2 regions of the Enterobacter sp. KBR-315C3_2022 genome follow, and region 1 is predicted to be linked to the other one. Evidence: predicted binding sites of a transcription regulator. Region 1 holds the regulator's gene; the other holds the start of a gene.
What was found. Region 1 encodes CRP, which controls carbon source genes, mostly activating them, when cyclic AMP is high. Its sites were predicted from a motif close to ATGTGANNNNNNTCACAT; they were not measured.
Positions count from the first base shown of each region.

Region 2: hpt (hypoxanthine phosphoribosyltransferase) is a predicted target of CRP. The motif match lies at 3,062-3,079, and genes of this name have one in related genera.

Region 1 is NZ_JBGKEB010000020.1:45,824-51,714, reverse strand. Features, by position in the region: gene AB8804_RS18375 (hydrolase) at 1-1,013, shown strand, start outside; gene AB8804_RS18370 (YheU family protein) at 1,010-1,228, shown strand; gene AB8804_RS18365 (phosphoribulokinase) at 1,259-2,128, shown strand; gene AB8804_RS18360 (OsmC family protein) at 2,212-2,616, opposite strand; gene crp (cAMP-activated global transcriptional regulator CRP) at 2,926-3,558, shown strand; gene AB8804_RS18350 (YccS/YhfK family putative transporter) at 3,616-5,703, shown strand; gene AB8804_RS18345 (aspartate aminotransferase family protein) at 5,719-5,891, opposite strand, start outside.
Region 2 is NZ_JBGKEB010000030.1:4,139-10,029, reverse strand. Features, by position in the region: gene AB8804_RS21000 (ABC transporter permease) at 1-621, opposite strand, end outside; gene AB8804_RS20995 (ABC transporter ATP-binding protein) at 618-1,544, opposite strand; gene can (carbonate dehydratase) at 1,652-2,314, shown strand; gene hpt (hypoxanthine phosphoribosyltransferase) at 2,397-2,933, opposite strand; gene AB8804_RS20980 (glucose/quinate/shikimate family membrane-bound PQQ-dependent dehydrogenase) at 3,141-5,531, shown strand; gene cueO (multicopper oxidase CueO) at 5,617-5,891, opposite strand, start outside.

The DNA of each region.
Region 1 (5,891 bases):
TAATCCCGTCCGACTTCGAGATCGCAGGCGAAGAGAGCGCCGAGTTCGTGCCCATGCGCGGCGCGGCAAACCCGCACCTGCAAACCATGCTGCCGCGTCTGATCCGCCGCAGGCTTCAGTTCACGCCGCACTGGCAGCGCCTGGATTTGCCGGACGGCGACTTCGTGGACCTCGCCTGGAGCGAAGATCCCGAGCAGGCCCGCCACAAGCCGCGGCTGGTGGTGTTTCACGGTCTGGAGGGCAGCCTGCACAGTCCGTACGCGCACGGCTTAATCCAGGCGGCGAAGGCGCGCGGCTGGCTCGGCGTGGTGATGCACTTCCGCGGATGCAGCGGCGAGCCGAACCGCCAGAAGCGCATCTACCATTCGGGTGAAACCGAAGACGGCACGTGGTTTTTAACGTGGCTGCGGAACAGCTTCGGCAGCGTGCCGACGGCGGCGGTCGGCTACTCGCTCGGCGGAAACATGCTGGCCTGCCTGCTGGCGAAAGAAAAAGACGCGGTTCCGCTGGATGCCGCCGTCATCGTCTCCGCGCCGTTTATGCTCGAGCAGTGCAGCTACCATATGGAAAAAGGCTTTTCCCGGGTCTACCAGCGCTACCTGCTCAACCTGCTGAAGGCCAACGCCGCGCGCAAGCTCAAGGCCTATCCGGATACGCTGCCCGTCAGCCTGCAGCAGCTCAAGCGGGTAAAACGCCTGCGCGAGTTCGACGATCTGATTACCTCGAAGATCCACGGCTTCGCCGACGCGATTGACTACTACCGCCAGTGCAGCGCGATGCCGCTGCTGAACCAGATCACTAAACCGACGCTGATCGTCCACGCGAAGGACGATCCGTTCATGGATCATCACTCGATTCCGGCTCCCGAGCATTTACCGGCGAACGTGCAGTACCAGCTCACCGAGTACGGCGGGCACGTCGGCTTCGTCGGCGGCACGCTGCGCCGTCCGAAAATGTGGCTGGAGACGCGCATCCCCGACTGGCTCACGACTTATCTGGAAGGTGCTAAATGATTATTCCCTGGCAGGATCTGTCTCCCGAAACGCTCGATAATCTGATTGAAAGCTTTGTATTACGCGAAGGCACCGATTATGGTGAACAGGAGCGTTCGCTTGAACAAAAGGTCGACGATGTGAAGCGCCAGCTGAAAAGCGGCGACGTGGTGCTGGTGTGGTCAGAACTGCATGAAACGGTCAATATCATGCCCCGCAACGCGTTTCACGGCTGATCTTTACACCTTTCCAGTCAGGGAGTTGCTATGTCTGCCAGACATCCGGTTATTGCCGTAACGGGTTCGAGTGGTGCGGGCACCACCACCACCAGCCTCGCCTTTCGCAAGATCTTCGCCCAGCTAAACCTGCGGGCGGCAGAGGTTGAGGGCGACAGCTTTCACCGCTACACGCGCCCCGAAATGGACATGGCGATCCGCAAGGCGCGCGACATGGGCAAGCACATCAGCTATTTCGGCCCGGACGCGAACGACTTCGGCCTGCTGGAGCAGACCTTTATCGAATACGGCCAGACCGGCAGAGGGCAGTCGCGCAAGTACCTGCACACCTATGACGAAGCCGTGCCCTGGAACCAGGTTCCGGGCACCTTCACCCCCTGGCAGCCGCTGCCGGAGCCAACCGACGTGCTGTTTTACGAAGGGCTGCACGGCGGCGTGGTCACCCCGCAGCACGACGTGGCGCGCCACGTTGACCTGCTGGTCGGCGTGGTGCCTATCGTCAACCTGGAGTGGATCCAGAAGCTCACCCGCGACATCAGCGAGCGCGGGCATTCGCGCGAGGCGGTGATGGACTCCGTGGTGCGCTCCATGGAAGATTACATTAACTACCTGACGCCGCAGTTCTCGCGCACCCACATCAACTTCCAGCGCGTGCCGACGGTGGACACCTCCAACCCGTTCGCGGCGAAAAGCATCCCCTCGCTGGACGAAAGCTTTGTGGTGATTCATTTCCGCAATCTGGAAGGGATTGATTATCCGTGGCTGCTGGCGATGCTGCAGGGCTCTTTCATTTCCCACATGAATACGTTGGTGGTGCCGGGCGGGAAAATGGGGCTGGCGATGGAGTTAATCATGACGCCGCTGGTACAGCGGCTGATGGAAGGGAAGCAGATCGCGTAGTTGTTGCCCGGTGGCGCTGCGCTTACCGAGCCTACGGTCGTGCTTTTGTAGGGCGGGTCAGCGAAGCGCCACCCGCCAAAAAATCACGCCGCGATCACTTCATACGAATGGGTAATATTCACCGCTTTCTCCAGCATGAGCGCCACTGAACAGTATTTCTCCGCAGAAAGGTCTACTGCCCGCGATACCGCCGCATCTTTTAGCTCTTTACCGGTGACGATAAAGTGCAGGTTGATGTGCGTGAACAGCCGCGGCGCCTCTTCACGACGCTCCGACGTCAGCTTAACCTCGCAGTTGGTCACGTCCTGACGGCCTTTCTGCAGGATAGACACCACGTCAATCGCGCTGCATCCGCCTGCCGCCATCAGCACCATCTCCATCGGGCTTGGCGCTTTATCGCCGGAGTTGCCGTCCATCAAAATCTGGTGGCCGGAAGCGGACTCGCCCAGGAAGGTTAACCCTTCAACCCATTTCACACGCGCTTGCATAATGATTAACTCCAACGTTGCATTTTTGGTGACAGATTACGCGTGCGTTACATTTCTCGCAACGGAAGGCGACCTGCATCATGCTGAAGCGAGACACCAGGAGACACGCGGCAAAAGCTATGCTAAAACACTCGGGATGCTACAGTAATACATTGACGTTACACATGTATGCAGAGGACATCAAACTTTACTGGCTGCGACACATTAGACGGCCGACTTCCCAGGTATGGGTAAGAATTCGATTGCAAACCCAGAGTCAGGATGCAACGTATGGCTCTGGAGACAGCTTATAACAGAGGATAACAGCGCATGGTGCTTGGCAAACCGCAAACAGACCCAACTCTCGAATGGTTCTTGTCTCATTGCCACATTCATAAGTACCCATCGAAGAGCACGCTGATTCACCAGGGTGAAAAAGCGGAAACGTTGTATTACATCGTTAAAGGCTCGGTGGCAGTGCTGATCAAAGATGAAGAAGGGAAAGAGATGATCCTTTCTTATCTGAACCAGGGCGATTTCATCGGTGAACTGGGCCTGTTTGAAGAAGGCCAGGAACGTAGCGCCTGGGTTCGTGCAAAGACAGCATGTGAAGTGGCTGAAATTTCTTACAAGAAGTTCCGTCAGCTGATCCAGGTTAACCCGGACATCCTGATGCGTCTTTCTTCCCAGATGGCGCGCCGTCTGCAGGTTACGTCGGAGAAAGTGGGTAACCTCGCCTTCCTGGACGTTACCGGCCGTATCGCGCAGACCCTGCTGAACCTGGCGAAACAGCCGGACGCGATGACCCACCCTGACGGCATGCAAATTAAAATTACCCGTCAGGAGATTGGTCAGATCGTCGGTTGCTCCCGCGAAACGGTGGGCCGCATCCTGAAAATGCTGGAAGATCAGAACCTGATCTCTGCGCACGGTAAAACCATTGTGGTTTACGGAACCCGTTAATTCCGGTCAAACGGCGTGCCACCGCAGGGTGTCACGCCGTTTTTGTCTCTATTCCCCATGTGGCGCAGGCTGATCTATCACCCGGAAGTTAACTACGCACTGCGACAAACGCTGGTGTTGTGCCTGCCCGTGGCCGTTGGCCTCATTCTTGGACATCTCCAGCAGGGGCTGCTGTTTTCCCTGGTGCCCGCCTGCTGCAACATTGCCGGGCTGGACACGCCGCACAAGCGCTTTTTCAAACGACTTATAATTGGCGGCTGCCTGTTTGCTGGCTGTAGCCTCGCCGTTCAGCTGCTGCTGGCGCGCGATATTCCGCTGCCGCTGATTTTAACCGTGCTGGCGATGACGCTCGGCGTCACCGCGGAAATCAGTTCCCTGCACGCGCGCCTGCTGCCCGCCTCGCTGATCGCCGCCATCTTCACCCTGAGCCTTGCGGGCAATATGCCGGTGTGGGAGCCGCTGCTGATCTACGCCCTCGGCACGCTGTGGTACGGCGTGTTCAACTGGTTTTGGTTCTGGCTGTGGCGGGAACAGCCGCTGCGCGAATCCCTGAGCCTGCTCTACGTGCAGCTGGCCGACTACTGCGAAGCCAAATACACCCTGCTCACGCAGCATACCGACCCGGAAAAATCCCTGCCGCCGCTGCTGACCCGCCAGCAGAAGGTGGTGGATCTCATCAGCCAGTGCTACCAGCAGCTGCACATGCTCGCCGCCAATAAAAACCACGAGTACAAGCGGCTGCTGCGCATCTTCCAGGTGGGGCTGGACCTGCAGGAGCACATCTCCGTCAGCCTGCACCATCCGCAGGAGGTGCAGAAGCTGGTCGAGCGCAGCCACGCGGAAGCGGTGATCCGCTGGAACGCGCAGACGGTTTCGGCGCGCCTGCGCGTGCTGGCCGACGACATTTTGTATCACCGCTTTCCCACGCGCTTCAGCATGGAAAAACAGCTCGGCGCGCTGGAGAAAATTGCCCGCCAGCACCCCGATAACCCGGTTGGCCAGTTCGCGGCATGGCACTTCAGCCGCATCGCCCGCGTTCTGCGCACGCATCGCCCGCTCTATCCGCGCGACCTGATGGCCGACAAGCAGAAGCGCCTGCCGCTGCTGCCTGCCCTGAAAAGCTATCTGTCGCTCAAGTCCGCCGCCCTGCGCAACGCCGCGCGCATCAGCGTGATGCTGAGCATCGCCAGCCTGATGGGCATGGCGCTGCACCTGCCGAAGCCGTACTGGATCCTCATGACCGTGCTGTTTGTTACCCAAAACGGCTACGGAGCGACGCGCGTGCGCATTCTGCACCGGGCGGGCGGCACGATGGCGGGGCTAATTATTGCGGGCGTGACGCTGCACTTCCACGTGCCGGAAGGGTATACGCTGGCGGGAATGCTGGTGGTGACGCTGGTGAGCTACCTGATTATCCGTAAAAACTACGGCTGGGCGATGGTCGGCTTTACGGTGACCGCGGTATATACCCTGCAATTGCTCACGCTCAACGGCGAACAGTTTATCGTCGCCAGGCTGGTTGATACGCTGATTGGCTGCCTGATCGCCTTCGGCGGCATGGTCTGGCTGTGGCCGCAGTGGCAGAGCGGGCTGCTGCGCCAGAACGCCCACGACGCGCTCGAAGCCGACCAGGAGGCCATCCGCTTAATCCTGAGCAACGATCCGCAGCCTTCGCCGCTGGCGTATCAGCGCATGCGGGTCAACCAGGCGCACAACGCCCTGTTTAACTCCCTTAACCAGGCGATGCTGGAGCCGGGCTTTAATTCGCATTATCTGGCGGATATGAAGCTGTGGGTGACGCACAGCCAGTTTATCGTTGAGCATATCAACGCCATGACCACGCTGGCGCGCGAGCACACGATGCTGACGCCGGATCTGGCGCAGCGCTATTTGCAGTCGTGTGAAATCGCCCTGCAGCGCTGTCAGCAGCGGCTGGAGTATGACGCGCCGGGCGAGTCGGGGGATTCGAACATTCTGGAAGCGCCGGAGACGCTCACCCACGGGCCGATGAGCACCCTCGAGCAGCATTTACAGCGCGTGCTCGGGCATTTAAACACCATGCACACCATTTCGTCGGTGGCATGGCGCCAGCGCCCGCATCACGGGATTTGGTTAACGCGCATTCTGAAACGCACGCCGTATTGAGCGTGTCGCGTGAGATTATCCCCGAACGATTTTCCCGACCGCTGCGGCAAACCGAACTAACCCGTCTTCAATATCCTTCTCTTCCACCACCAGCGACGGCGCGAAGCGCATCACGTCCGGCCCGGCGTTGAGCACCATCACCCCTTCCTGGGCGGCGGCGTGCAGGAAGTCGCGCGCGCGGCCCTTGT
Region 2 (5,891 bases), on a different contig from region 1:
GATCGGGTTCAGGTGCGACAGCGCCTGCCAGAACGGCGGCAGCAGCGTCAGCGAATAGAACACCCCGCCGAGGTAGGTCAGCGGCGTCAGCACGAAGGTCGGGATCAGGCTGATGTCGTCGAACGTTTTCGCAAATACGGCGTTCAGCAGGCCGGCCAGCGAGAACAGGATCGCCGTCAGCACCAGCGTCAGCGCCACGAAGAGCCACGAATGCACCTGGAACGGCACGAAGAACAGCGAAATCGCCGTAACCAGAACGCCGACGCACAGGCCGCGGGCCACGCCGCCGCCCACGTAACCGGCGATGATCACGTGCGTGGGGACCGGCGCCACCAGCAGCTCTTCAATATTGCGCTGGAATTTGGCGCTGAAGAACGACGATGCCACGTTGGCGTAGGCGTTGGTGATCACCGCCATCATGATCAGGCCCGGGACGATAAACTGCATATAGGTGAAGCCGTGCATCTCGCCAATGCGCGAGCCGATCAGGTTGCCGAAAATAATGAAGTACAGCGTCATGGTAATGACGGGCGGCACCAGAGTTTGGATCCAGATGCGCATAAAGCGGTTAATTTCTTTCGCCCAGATGCTTTTCAACGCGACCCAGTAAAGATGCGTCATGCCTTGTCTCCTTGTTTATCCTGTACCAGAGAGACAAACAGCTCTTCCAGTCGGTTCGCTTTGTTACGCATGCTCAACACCTGAATGCCCTGGGCGCTCAGCTGGGAAAACACGCTGTTAATGCCCTGCTCGCGCAGCACCTCGACTTCCAGCGTTGAGGTATCCACCAGGCGATACTGATACCCTTCCAGCTTCGGCAGCGGGCTTTTCGCCGCCAGATCGAGAATAAAGGTTTCGGATTTCAGCTTGGAGAGCAGCGCTTTCATCGAGGTGTTTTCCACCAGCTCGCCGTGCTGAATAATCCCGATGTTGCGGCAGAGCATTTCCGCCTCTTCCAGATAGTGGGTGGTGAGGATGATGGTGGTGCCTTTGTCGTTGAGATCCTTCAGGAAGCCCCACATGGAGCGGCGCAGCTCGATGTCGACCCCGGCGGTTGGTTCATCAAGGATCAGCAGCTTAGGCTCATGCATCAGCGCGCGGGCGATCATCAGGCGGCGCTTCATCCCGCCGGAGAGCATCCGCGCGCGCTCGTTGCGTTTTTCCCACAGGTCGAGCTGCTTCAGGTACTTTTCGCTGCGCGCAACCGCGTCTTTGTGCTCAACGCCGTAGTAGCCCGCCTGCTGAACGACGATTTGCTGCACCGTCTCGAACGGGTTGAAGTTGAACTCCTGCGGCACGAGCCCTAGCTGGCGCTTGGCGTTCACCACGTCTTTCTGCAGGTCGTAACCAAACACGCTCACCCGGCCAGAGGTCTTGTTCACCAGCGAGCTGATAATCCCGATCGTCGTGGATTTACCGGCCCCGTTCGGCCCCAGAAGCGCATAAAAGTCGCCGGCCTCTACTTTTAGGTCTATTCCGCGCAGCGCCTGAACGCCGCCCGGATAGGTTTTTTTTAGCTGCTCAAGCTCTAGTGCAATCGCCATGAATTAAACTTACCTATAGTTCTGACACACGTTGTGTGGTTTCATTAAAAGTCGAGTTACCCTATATTAGCGCAACGCTATCACTCGGTTACAGGCCGTTAACCTCCATGAACGACATAGATACACTCATCAGCAACAATGCACTATGGTCAAAGATGCTGGTAGAAGAAGATCCCGGTTTTTTTGAAAAATTGTCGCAGGTGCAAAAGCCACGCTTTCTGTGGATTGGATGTTCGGACAGTCGAGTACCGGCCGAGCGCTTAACCGGACTGGAGCCGGGCGAGCTGTTTGTTCATCGTAACGTGGCTAACCTGGTGATCCATACCGATCTCAACTGCCTGTCGGTGGTACAGTATGCCGTTGATGTGCTGGAAGTTGAACACATAATCATTTGCGGCCACTACGGCTGCGGCGGCGTGCAGGCGGCGGTGGAAAATCCGGAGCTGGGGCTGATTGACAACTGGCTGCTGCACATTCGCGATATCTGGTTTCAACATAGCTCACTGCTGGGCGAAATGCCGCAGGAGCGTCGCCTCGATACCCTGTGCGAGCTAAACGTGATGGAGCAGGTGTATAACCTCGGGCATTCCACCATCATGCAGTCGGCGTGGAAGCGCGGGCAAAAAGTGTCGGTTCACGGCTGGGCCTACGGCATCCACGACGGCCTGCTGCGCGATCTGGACGTCACCGCCACCAACCGCGAAACGCTGGAGCAGCGCTACCGTTCCGGGATTGCCAACCTCAAGCTTAAGCACACTAACCATAAATAACCAGCCGTAAAAAAGCCGGGGATTTTCTCCCTCTCCCTGTGGGAGAGGGCTGGGGTGAGGGCATCAGGCCGCACCCACTCAATTACTCGTCCAACAATACCACTTTCCCCACGTACGGCAGATGGCGATAGCGCTGCGCGTAGTCAATGCCGTAACCCACCACGAACTCGTCCGGGATGGAGAAGCCAACATACTCCACGGGCACCTGCACTTCGCGGCGCTCGGGTTTATCCAGCAGCGTACAGATGGCGAGGGATTTCGGCTCGCGCAGGCTCAGGATCTCGCGCACCTTAGACAGCGTGTTGCCGGAGTCGATGATGTCCTCAACGATCAACACATCTTTGCCACGAATATCTTCGTCCAGGTCTTTCAGGATTTTCACATCACGGGTTGTGGACATGCCGCTGCCGTAGCTGGAGGCGGTCATAAAATCGACCTCGTGAGGCACCTGCACTTCACGGCACAGGTCCGCCATGAACATGAAAGAGCCGCGCAGCAGACCCACCAGCACCATTTCGCTGCCGCTGTCCTTGTAATGTTCGGTGATTTGACGACCCAGTTCGGCGATACGCGCTTTGATCTCGGCTTCCGGGATCATCACTTCAACAGTATGTTTCATATTACTAACCATATGATTTTAAAGAAAATCCATCAATGCAGATGACTGTGCATCCAGCATCAATTCGCAAGCGGGCCATTATAACAGCAAATGGATAAGCCTGGCGTATGAGTTATAAAAAGCAAATATTGTGATTCCGATCACACTTGTTAATACCTATAATTAATTGCTAGCAAATAATTAACAAAACTGACGAGTACACTTTCTATGGCTGAATCAAAAACTAAGCAGCCGCGTCTACTGGTGAACTTAACAGCGCTCTTTGCCGCTCTCTGCGGCTTATACCTGTTAATCGGTGGCGTATGGCTGGTCGCAATTGGCGGCTCCTGGTACTACCCGATCGCGGGTCTGCTTATGCTCGGCGTAACCGTCCTGCTCTGGCGTAGCAAACAATCTGCGCTGTGGCTTTACGCTGCGCTGCTCCTCGCAACCATGATTTGGGGCGTCTGGGAGGTCGGTTTCGACTTCTGGGCACTGACGCCGCGCAGTGACATTCTGGTCTTCTTTGGCATCTGGCTTATTCTGCCGTTCGTCTGGCGTCGCCTGCTCGTGCCTTCAAGCGGTGCGGTCGCCGGCCTGGTCGTTGCCCTGCTGATTAGCGGCGGCATCCTGACCTGGGCCGGGTTTAACGACCCGCAGGAGATCAGCGGCACGCTGAACGCAGAATCCACGCCTGCTGCGGCTATCTCGCAGGTTGCCGACGGCGACTGGCCTGCGTATGGTCGTAATCAGGAAGGCCAACGCTACTCCCCGCTGAAGCAGATCAACGCGGATAACGTGAAAAACCTGAAGGAAGCCTGGGTGTTCCGCACCGGCGACCTGAAGATGCCGAACGATCCGGGCGAGCTGACCAACGAAGTGACGCCGATTAAGGTCGGCAACATGCTTTATCTGTGCACCGCGCACCAGCGCCTGTTTGCGCTCGACGCGGCGACCGGTAAAGAGAAGTGGCACTTCGATCCGCAACTGAACTCGAATCCGTCGTTCCAGCACGTGACCTGCCGCGGCGTCTCTTACCACGAAGCGCGCGCGGATAACGCCAGCCCTGAAGTGGTTGCCGACTGTCCGCGCCGCATCATGCTGCCGGTGAACGATGGCCGCCTGTTCGCCATCAACGCCGAGACGGGCAAGCTGTGCGAAACCTTCGCCAACAAAGGCATCCTGAACCTGCAGACCAACATGCCGGACACCACGCCGGGTCTGTATGAGCCAACCTCTCCGCCAATCATCACCGATAAAACAATCGTGATTGCCGGTTCGGTGACGGATAACTTCTCCACCCGCGAAACCTCGGGCGTGATCCGCGGCTTCGACGTGAACACCGGTAAGCTGCTGTGGGCCTTCGATCCGGGCGCGAAAGATCCAAACGCCATTCCGTCGGATGAACACACCTTTACCTTCAACTCGCCGAACTCCTGGGCACCTGCCGCGTATGACGCGAAGCTGGACCTGGTCTACCTGCCGATGGGCGTTACCACGCCGGATATCTGGGGCGGTAACCGCACGCCGGAGCAGGAGCGCTACGCGAGCGCGATCGTGGCGCTGAACGCGACCACCGGCAAGCTGGCGTGGAGCTATCAGACCGTTCACCACGATCTGTGGGATATGGACATGCCGTCCCAGCCAACGCTGGCGGACATTACCGTTAACGGCAAAACCGTACCGGTGATTTACGCTCCGGCCAAGACCGGCAACATCTTCGTGCTGGATCGCAGCAACGGCAAGCTGGTTGTGCCGGCACCGGAAAAACCGGTTCCGCAGGGTGCGGCGAAAGGCGATTACGTCAGCAAAACCCAGCCGTTCTCCGATCTGAGCTTCCGTCCGAAGAAAGACCTGAGCGGTGCAGACATGTGGGGCGCCACGATGTTTGACCAGCTGGTGTGTCGCGTGATGTTCCATCAGCTGCGCTATGAAGGCATCTTCACCCCGCCGTCCGAGCAGGGCACGCTGGTCTTCCCGGGTAACCTGGGGATGTTCGAGTGGGGCGGGATCTCCGTTGACCCGAACCGTCAGGTTGCGATTGCCAACCCAATGGCGCTGCCGTTCGTTTCCCGCCTGATCCCACGCGGTCCGGGCAACCCGATGGAGCCGCCGAAGGACGCGAAGGGCAGCGGTACCGAAGCCGGTATTCAGCCGCAGTACGGCGTGCCGTATGGCGTGACCCTGAACCCGTTCCTGTCTCCGTTTGGTCTGCCGTGTAAACAGCCTGCCTGGGGTTATATCTCCGGTCTGGATCTGAAAACTAACCAGATCGTGTGGAAAAAACGTATTGGTACGCCACAGGACAGCATGCCGTTCCCGATGCCGGTTCCTGTACCGTTCAATATGGGTATGCCAATGCTGGGCGGCCCAATCTCCACCGCCGGTAACGTGCTGTTCATCGCGGCAACCGCAGATAACTACCTGCGCGCGTACAACATGACCAACGGTGAGAAGCTGTGGCAGGGCCGCCTGCCGGCAGGCGGACAGGCCACGCCGATGACCTATGAAGTGAATGGCAAGCAGTACGTTGTCATCTCTGCGGGCGGTCACGGTTCGTTTGGCACCAAGATGGGCGACTATATCGTCGCGTATGCGCTGCCGGACGAAAACAAGTAACTAAAAAGCCCGGTGGCGCTACGCTTACCGGGCCTACGGGTGCTCTATGTAGGCCGGGTAAGGCGAAGCCGCCACCCGGCTTTTTTTATACGGTGAACCCGAGCATCATCCCCGTATCCTCATGCTCCAGCAGGTGGCAGTGGGCCATATAGGCAAATTCCTTCGGCGCGTCGTGGTCGAACTTCACCAGCACCTCGCTGACGCCGCCCTCAACCCTGACCGTATCCTTCCAGCCCCGGCGATGCGCGGCTGGCGCGCTGCCGTTTTCAGACAGGATGCGGAACTGCGTGCCGTGAATGTGGAACGGGTGCAGCATCATGTCGCCCTCACCTGAAATCACCCAGCGCTCAAACTTGCCTT